DNA from 4 places in the Chryseobacterium sp. KBW03 genome. Region 3 is predicted to be linked to each of the others. Evidence: riboswitches for the same ligand, from Rfam matches in the RefSeq annotation. Region 3 holds a riboswitch; each other region holds the start of a gene.
What was found. A riboswitch is a leader RNA that binds a small molecule or an ion and turns the genes downstream of it on or off. The one in region 3 is predicted to bind cobalamin.
Positions count from the first base shown of each region.

Region 1 (2,203 bases), 170 kb from region 3:
ATGAACCGACAGGTACCAGAAGCGGTGCAAAATGGCAGGATGGAGTAGAGAGTTTTATTACAGATAATAACGGAAATAATGTAGGCGAGGCAGGAGGAATTTCTGCTGATGGAAATACCATCATAGGAGCAGCTAATCCTAATCCCTATGTCTGGAATGCCACAAGCGGGCTTACTTATATAACACATCCTAATGCTTCTTTCAATTTCAAAGGAGGAGCTACGGGAATTTCGGCAGACGGGAAAACGGTGATTGGATATTACAGGGCATTTGGAGCGCCTCCAATGTCGGGAGAAGGCTTTATCTGGACTTCATCCACCGGAAGGATCAATCTGAATGATTATGCAGTATCCTTAGGAATTGCAACGAATGGAGTAACAATGGGACTTCCCCTGGCCATTTCACAGGACGGAAAGAAAATTGCGGGAACGGGAACTAATGCCTCCGGTCAGATAGTCGCTTTTTATCTGGATACCTCTGAATTTTTATCAGTAAATGATACAATGAAAGAAAAAAACAATATTGGTATTTATCCTAATCCTGTAACTCATACACTTTATTTTAAAGGAACAGGAAAAATAGAGAAAGCTGAAATATATAATTTGGTTGGACAAAGGGTGAAAACATTCAATACTGTAGAAGAGCAGTTGAATGTTTCATCCTTGCCAAAAGGAAACTATATTCTACAATACTCAGTGAAAGGAGAAAAACAAGCCTATAAATTCATAAAAAATTAAACATATATAAATAGTAAAAGTAGTGGGATGAATGGCCGTTTTCAATGTTGAAAGCGGCTGTTCTTTTTGTATTTAATTAGCAGAGAGATAAGTTTTTTTAAGCATAAGTCCGGTTTTTGGCGAATACATATAAAAAGCTATCTTTGCAAGAAATTTGGTTTCCAGTATATTGGAATGAAAAGGGAATCGGGTGTAACCCCCGGACTGTCCCCGCAACTGTAAATCGCAACAAAAGTTTCTGCAAAAAACCACTGTCTAAAAACGGGAAGGAGCAGAATGCGAAAGTCAGGAGACCTGCCAACATTATAATAAAAAAAACATATTGCTTTCGGAGGAAAAGTAAAAGAGTATGGATATAAAAAGATCTTTAGTACTGCTTTTTTCATCTTATGGCTGTTTTCTTTTTGGACAAGAGAAGACCATTGACACTATTTATGTCTTCGACAACCAGATGAATAGGGTGAAACTTTTTCATCCCGTAAAAACAATTTCGGCAGAAGAGGCCGAGAAAAACTCCAGTAACCTTTCAGAACTCCTGAGATTTCAGTCGCAGGTTTATATCAAAGAAAATGGGCGTGGTGCTGTTTCTTCACCATCTTTCAGAGGAACTACTGCTCAGCAGACGGCTTTTGTATGGAACGGAATTAATATCAACTCCAATTTTTTAGGACAGGGGGATATCAATAATATTGCTTTGTTCGGATATGACCAGATTGGTATAAAAGCCGGCGGTGGAAGTGTAGTATATGGAAGTGGCGCGATCGGGGGAAGTATACACCTGAATAATACCCTTGATTTTAATAAAGGTTTCCATGGTTCATTATTTTCTGAAGTAGCTTCTTTTAATACCTATAATAATTTTGTAAAAGGATCTTACAGCAATGATAAGTTCAGCTTTAAAGCTTCCGGAAATTATTCTGTAAGCGAAAATGATTATAAGGTAAGCGATCTGAATTATATCAACAGAAACGGAAGTTATTACAATACGACATTCAATGTAGGAGCATCCTATAAGATCAACAGTGATCATAAAGTTTCGTGGCAGAGCCAGTTTTTTGATTCTTCACAGCATTTTCCTGTATATGAAGAAACGGGAACCAAAACAAAATATAAGACCCAAAGTGTAAGAAGTCTTCTTTCGTGGGATTGGAACAAAACAAAGTTCAGTAACTCCTTGAAAGCGGCTTATACAGAAGAGAACTTTCAGTATTTCGGTTCGCTAAATCTTCCTAAATCAAGTGGTGGAACAGGGAAAAATTATATCTTTAAAAATGATTTTAATTATTTCCTGAATTCAAAATGGAATTTTAACCTTATTGGGGAATTTCAGGTCAATAAAGGGGAAGGGTATCAGAGCGGAATATCCAGCGTCAGTAGAAATATTGGTTCTGTTTCCGGATTGTTGAGATATTTTGCAACGAAAGACCTTCGTTTTGAGGGTGGATTTAAGAAAGACTTCGTGGAAG
Region 1 covers NZ_QAJO01000005.1:601,330-603,532, reverse strand. The annotation lists gene DBR39_RS14290 (T9SS type A sorting domain-containing protein) at 1-737, shown strand, start outside; cobalamin riboswitch at 876-1,054, shown strand; gene DBR39_RS14285 (TonB-dependent receptor plug domain-containing protein) at 1,087-2,203, shown strand, end outside.
Region 1: linked by a shared signal. The riboswitch ahead of DBR39_RS14285 (TonB-dependent receptor plug domain-containing protein) and the one ahead of DBR39_RS13445 (acyl-CoA thioesterase) in region 3 are both predicted to bind cobalamin.

Region 2 (2,203 bases), on a different contig from region 3:
AAAATCTCCGGAAATATTATAGCACTCAGCAACTTCCTCAATTTCTAAAATTTCTTTTACAAAATCATAGCCTACAGACCTGTCGTGAATTTTTAGTTTGATCTGACAGAAAACGGTAAACCCACGGTTGAGCTTTTCAGCATCAAGAACAGCAGCATATCTTTTTACAAATCCGTCCTGTTCCAGTCTTTTTACCCTTTCAAAAACCGGCGAAGTAGAAAGGTTTACTTCTTTTGCCAGTTCTTTTACGGTCAGTTTTGCATTTTTCTGGAGCAGCCTGAGCAGCTGTACATCCTTATCATCGAGTTGTTCCACAGAATATTATTCTTTTATAGTATTAAAACAGTCAAATTTACAGAATTATATGCTTTAATTTTATTTTTCAAAAGATTAATTTGCTTAATTAATTTACTTTGATTGTGTTTTTATTCTGTATTATTAATTTTACACAAAATTAAAAACTTTTACTGATGGCGATTGTTATCAATAAAAGTACAGTTCTTTAAAGATACTTCATCAAACAGGAAAGGTTTTACGTAAGGTAAATTAATAGGGAATCGTGTGAGAATCACGAGCTGTCGCGCAACTGTAAGTAACACACCAAAGGTTTCTGTCCTTGCATATCCACTGCCAAAGCGGGAAGGATGACAGAAGCTGTTACAAGTCAGGAGACCTGCCTTTACTGAATTGACAATGCTTTCGCGGTCTGAAGCTTTTGGGTCATACAGATGATATATCGGATAATGCATTTTTTCGTGTGAGAGAAATTGTACCGTTCGCTATATTACTATTTTCCAAAAACTCTTTACCCAAAGCATTATGAAACATTTTAAAGGGCTTTATCATTAAGTTTAATTAAAAAGTTTAAAAAATGCAAACTCACATTCTGGGCTATCCGCGTATTGGTAGCAAAAGAGAACTCAAAAAAGCCTGCGAGCAATATTGGTCAGGTAAAATTCTTCTGGAAGAACTTCTGAATACAGGCAGAACTATCTGTAACCAAAACTGGAATATTCAGAAAGAAGCAGGAATTGATCTTATTCCGTGTAATGATTTCTCATATTATGATCAGGTATTGGACATGAGCCTTGTAGTAGGAGCAATCCCGGCACGTTATCATGAAGTGGTGCTGAAAAAGAATAATTCTGAACTGGATCTTTATTTTGCCATGGCAAGAGGATATCAGAAAGAAGGATTGGATATCACAGCAATGGAAATGACCAAGTGGTTTGACACCAATTATCACTATATCGTTCCCGAATTTTATAAAAACCAACAGTTTAAGCTAAGCTCGGATAAAATTTTCAATGAATTTGCAGGAGCAAAACAGGCGGGAATCAACGCAAAACCAGTTATTATCGGACTTGTTTCTTATCTTCTTTTAGGAAAAGAAAAAGAAGAAGGATTTGATAAACTGGATCTGGCTGGAAATCTTCTTCCCGTATACACAGAGATCTTAACCAAGCTTCAGGAGCAGGGCGCAGAATGGATTCAGTTTGACGAACCTTTTCTGGCGTTGGATTTAACGGAGAAAGCGAAAGAAACTTATCATTTTGTTTATTCTGAAATAAGAAAACGTTTCCCGAAACTGAAATTTATTGTTGCTGCATATTTTGACGGATTGAAAGATAATGTATCGCTTGCTGCTTCACTTCCTGTGGATGTACTGCATATCGATCTTGTAAGAAATCCTGAGCAGTTGGATGATATTCTGAATGGTATTCCGGAAAGCTTAAGTCTTTCATTAGGAGTGGTGGATGGAAGAAATATCTGGAAAAATGATTATGAAAAGTCATTGTCCTTCATCAAAAAAGCTGTTGAAAAATTAGGATCTGAAAGGATTTTAATTGCTCCATCTTGTTCATTGCTTCACTCACCTTGTGATCTGGATTTTGAAACCCATCTGAATGCTGAGATTAAAAACTGGCTGGCTTTCGCCAAACAGAAAGTAGAAGAAGTAGTAACGCTTAAAGAGCTGGCTTCCGGAACAGAAAATGAACAGATTCTTGCAACATTTGAAGACAATAAAAAAGCAATTGCAAGCAGAAGAACGTCGTCTCTTATTCATAATGATAAAGTGAAGCAAAGGGCCCATGCTGTCACTGAAAAGGATGCTCAAAGAATAAATACATTCAAAATCCGTAAAGAAGAACAGCAAAAAGAATTACAGCTTCCTTTATTCCCAACGACAACAATCGGATCA
Region 2 covers NZ_QAJO01000003.1:94,034-96,236, forward strand. The annotation lists gene DBR39_RS04340 (Lrp/AsnC family transcriptional regulator) at 1-315, opposite strand, end outside; cobalamin riboswitch at 511-696, shown strand; gene metE (5-methyltetrahydropteroyltriglutamate--homocysteine S-methyltransferase) at 872-2,203, shown strand, end outside.
Region 2: linked by a shared signal. The riboswitch ahead of metE (5-methyltetrahydropteroyltriglutamate--homocysteine S-methyltransferase) and the one ahead of DBR39_RS13445 (acyl-CoA thioesterase) in region 3 are both predicted to bind cobalamin.

Region 3 (2,203 bases):
AAATTGTAGACAAGATCCGTATGCGTAAAGGAGATGTATTCGTTTATGTAAAGCCTGCTCCCGGAGAAACAGAATGGATCTGGATCAAATATCCTGAAAAACAGGATGATGACAAACCGTTTGTACGTTATGAAACTCTTGATAAAGAAGGAATGGTCAATAAAGAACGTATTGCTTATATCGATCAGCTTCCGGCGTATACTCCTTCAAAATCTAAAAACGGGAGATCACTTATTTTCACAGACAATTCTGATCCGAAAATTCCTACCGCTCAAAGAAGCAAGGTTGTGATTGATGTCTATCCTTCCAACGCGGGCTACCGTAAAAAGGAAAAAGATGCGGAAGGAAAGCTCCTTACCATCGATAAAGTAAAGCCCTGGGGAATTGGAAACGACCTTCCTGAAGGGATGACCGAGATCAAATCGATCAGAGTACAGCAGCCCGGAAGAGGTTCTGTTTTTGTAAGAGAAGCGATCAAAAATATGTTCCAGCCTACCATGGATTTTGAGAACATTGGGGTAACCTCTCTTGACAATGACAATATTTTCCTATACATGATAAATGGTTCGGGAGAGAACAGATATACCACTCTCTGGACGATCAAGAAAGGGAGAGTAATCAGCCAGATTATTTACCATAATCCGGAATAAATTCATTATTTTTGCACTCGAAAAGTTTTACACTTATTCATCACAGAAATTGGTTCTGCATCACTGCAGATTAAAAGGGAACCGTGTGAAAATCACGGACTGTCGCGCAACTGTAAGTAACTGAAATCTTTATCAAAGATCCACTGTGCGAGGCATGGGAAGGAGATAAAGATGTTACGAGTCAGGAGACCTGCCTTTTTCTTAAACATGTAACTTTCGCGATTTGAAGTTGTATTGATCTGATGGATTGTTTCAGGAATTCTATAAGTTCCTGTCATTATTCTGTTATTTTAATATCATTTTATTTCGCTTTAATTAATAATGATATATGACTACAGAAGAAAGAATTGAAGCATCCGAAACCAGAATCTTTAAAGCGGTTTTCCCTAACACAACCAATCATTATGATACCCTTTTTGGAGGTACGGCGATGCAGCTGATGGACGAAGTAGCTTTTATTACCGCAACCCGATTTGCAAGAAAAAGAGTGGTAACAGTGAGCAGTGACAAGATCGATTTCAAGAAACCTATTCCTGCCGGAACGATTGTTGAGTTGATCGGAAAAGTGTCATACGTAGGAAAAACCAGTATGAAAGTAAATGTTGAAATCTACACCGAGCAGATGTATTCCTATGAAAGAGAAAAAGCCATTGTAGGTGATTTCACTTTTGTAGCAATAGACGAGTTCAAGAAACCAATCCAGATACTATAAATAATAAGCTTCGGGCGGCCTTTGGCCGCCCGAAATTTTTCTATTCTCACTGAAATTATTTCAAAACTTTTTCTGTTTCCAGACTTCTGTTCAGCAGCAGTTCAAAAGCCTCTCCCATTTCATCTGAGGCTCTTGTGATCGCATTTTCAAGTATATTTCTGATTTGCTTTTCTGTTACTCCGGCTTCCGTCCAGCTCTTTCCTGAAGTATGGGAATTTAAGATAAATGGCATGATTCTGTCTATTCCACAGGCAAAAACAGCATCCGGTGTTTTCTCTTCTTCAAACTCAAGCCAAAGATTAAAAAATTCCGAACGTAAAGGTTCATCCAGAATTCCGAAGATCTTCTGAGCAGAAGCTTTCTCTCTTTCAAACTTTCCTACCATTGCTTTTTCATCAAAAATAAAAGTGTCTCCGGCCTCTATTTCCACAAGATCATGAATGGAAAGCATTCTTATCACCCTTAACAAATCTATATCGGTGCGGTTTTTTGCATAGGGATAAAGTATCTGAGCCAGAATGATAATCTGCCAGGAGTGTTCCGCTGTATTTTCTCTTCGGGAATCGTCTGCATTATAATTTCTTCTCTGTACATTTTTCAAAGCATCCACTGCCAGGATAAAATCGATTTCTTTCTGAATTTTCATCTTACTTCTTATTTTCTATTATATTGATCTGCAGGATATACCTTCGTTTTGGTATTCCATTTATTATTGATCTTTTCTTTTGTTATTACTTTTACCTGATCTTCATTAGTCGTATCTTCTTCCTTTTCAAAGACCATATCCAGTCCTTTATTCGGAATTACGGCATATTCCATCGTGAAAAAATTGCAGCATCCT
Region 3 covers NZ_QAJO01000005.1:432,671-434,873, forward strand. The annotation lists gene DBR39_RS13440 (hypothetical protein) at 1-650, shown strand, start outside; cobalamin riboswitch at 684-863, shown strand; gene DBR39_RS13445 (acyl-CoA thioesterase) at 979-1,362, shown strand; gene DBR39_RS13450 (HD domain-containing protein) at 1,418-2,008, opposite strand; gene DBR39_RS13455 (XAC2610-related protein) at 2,017-2,203, opposite strand, start outside.

Region 4 (2,203 bases), on a different contig from region 3:
ACTCAGGCTGACATCCCAATTGGGTGTGATAGAATAGATATTGGATGAGGAAAGATAGAGTTCTCGTTGGATATAGGTGTTATCGGTATAAATAATAGACTGCGAACGAACCGTATCCATGAAATGGGTATAATCGTAAGCAAATTTTGCCTTCAGCTGGGTTTCAAATTTTGGAAACAGCTTTTTTCTCAGGTTAGCCTGTACGAAATAGTTTTCATCGGAAAGCCTTGCGCCTCTGCCTCCAAAACGACCGTTAACAATAGGCGCCGGCATTCCACGGTCTGAAATATAACCATAGCCTCTGATATTCCAGCTTCCGTTATTTAAAGTTCCGTTGAGAGAAGTTTCAAAACGTTTTGCTTTGATATCCGAATCCTGTCTTTTTGCAATGGTATCATAAGCCTGCTGGCCATCGGGATATTTCTTTGCATACCGAAATCTGTAAATTCCGTCACTCTGCATAAATTCTCCACTGAAGCTGGCAGAAACCCGGTCTGAAATCTTCTGTTCCAATCGGAATGACGGGTTGAAAAGATCAATAGAAGCACTTTTTGCTCTGATCACAAGATTGGTTTTTCTTGTTCCTTTAAATACCGGTGTTTTCGGCTGTAAATAGATAGATCCCGAAGACCCGAAATCCTTTGCAGGTTGGAAAATTTCACTTTTCTGCCCGTTATACAATGATATTTCTTCCAGATCGTCCAAAGAATATCTTCCCAGATCTACCAGTCCGTTTTGGGCATTTCCCAGTTGAATTCCATCATAGAAAACACCAACGTGCTGGCTTCCCATACTTCGGATATTAATGGTTTTCAAACCACCCAACCCTCCATAGTCTTTGATCTGAACACCGGAGAAATACCGCAGAGCATCTGCAACAGAGTGGCTGTTCAGTCTTTCCAGCTGCTCGCCCTGTAAGGTTTGTGCCGGAAGGATTTCTTTAAAATTCTTTTTGTAAAGATTGATTCCTTTAATTGTCTCTTCCTCCAGACTATCTTTTTTCTTGGTTTGAGAAAACAAAAGTTGAGATGTTATCACCAGTATTGTGAAAACAGCTTTATGAATTGTAGAAGTAGTTAGTTTTGCTGCCATTAGCTCATTTAAGATAATGATGACGCTAATGGATATAAGAAAACAACGACAAAGCACAGCTATCACTGCACAGAATCATTGATGTCCTAAGCTTTATTCCACGAAAGCGTCAAACGATTATTTTCTGGCAGGTCTTCTGACTTACTCCATTTTTGAAATCCTTCCCATTAAAAAAAACAGTGGATATATTCTTCAAAAATCTTGGTGTGGAGCTTACAGCAGCGGGTCTGTCCCGGATTTTCACCGGATTCCCTTTTAAGAGCTTTTTAGGGCTCACCAAATTTCGGCAAAGATAAAGAATTATTCCTAACCCCCAATTAAAATCATGATTCATAAACAATTAAAGCTCCCGAAGGAGCTTTAACATCATTTTATTAAGGGTTTCACTTTAAATTCCAATATTCAGAAAAATACTGAATCTCGATTTTGCTTCAATATCTCCTCCTGCCAGATGAGTGTACATGGGAAGCATTATCTCACTTCCCAAACTCAGTTTTTTATAAGAGGCTTCAAATCCTAGTTTCCCATATAACGCACTTCCAGCAGTATTGGGTAAAGCTTCATCGAATTGTTTATTCTGGGCATACACTTCTCCCTGAACGCCCGTTTTTACAGAAAATATAGATTTTTCATATCCCGCAACCTGATAAAAACCTGTCGCAGCATAGTTCCATTGGTTTCCAAAACGGTAATTTTTCTTATTCTCCGTCTTGATCGTATAGTCTGTATTGACCATTACCGCCACTTTATTTTTCTGAAACTTATAATTCAAAGCGGCCTGATAATCCCAGCTTCCGGTTCCCAGCTGAAAACTCGGATTAACACCGGAAACTCCTTTTTCATCAAATTTTCCCAAAGGAATTTTCACTCCTAAACCTCCACTCAGATGGTGGAAATTATCTTTAGAGCTCATCAGCTGATAAATTCCCATCAGATTCAGATCCCCTATTCCATTGATTTTGATATCTCCCTGTAAGGTTTTCTTTTCATGGAAATGGAAAGGCAGACTTGCATATACACTCAGTTTTTTAGTCAATGGAATTTTCCCCCAAAGCTGCAGGGTATTGAAATACTGATCCTGCGTAAGATCTTTTACAAATAAATTTTCTTT
Region 4 covers NZ_QAJO01000004.1:141,805-144,007, forward strand. The annotation lists gene DBR39_RS08680 (TonB-dependent receptor plug domain-containing protein) at 1-1,092, opposite strand, end outside; cobalamin riboswitch at 1,201-1,388, opposite strand; gene DBR39_RS08685 (transporter) at 1,481-2,203, opposite strand, start outside.
Region 4: linked by a shared signal. The riboswitch ahead of DBR39_RS08680 (TonB-dependent receptor plug domain-containing protein) and the one ahead of DBR39_RS13445 (acyl-CoA thioesterase) in region 3 are both predicted to bind cobalamin.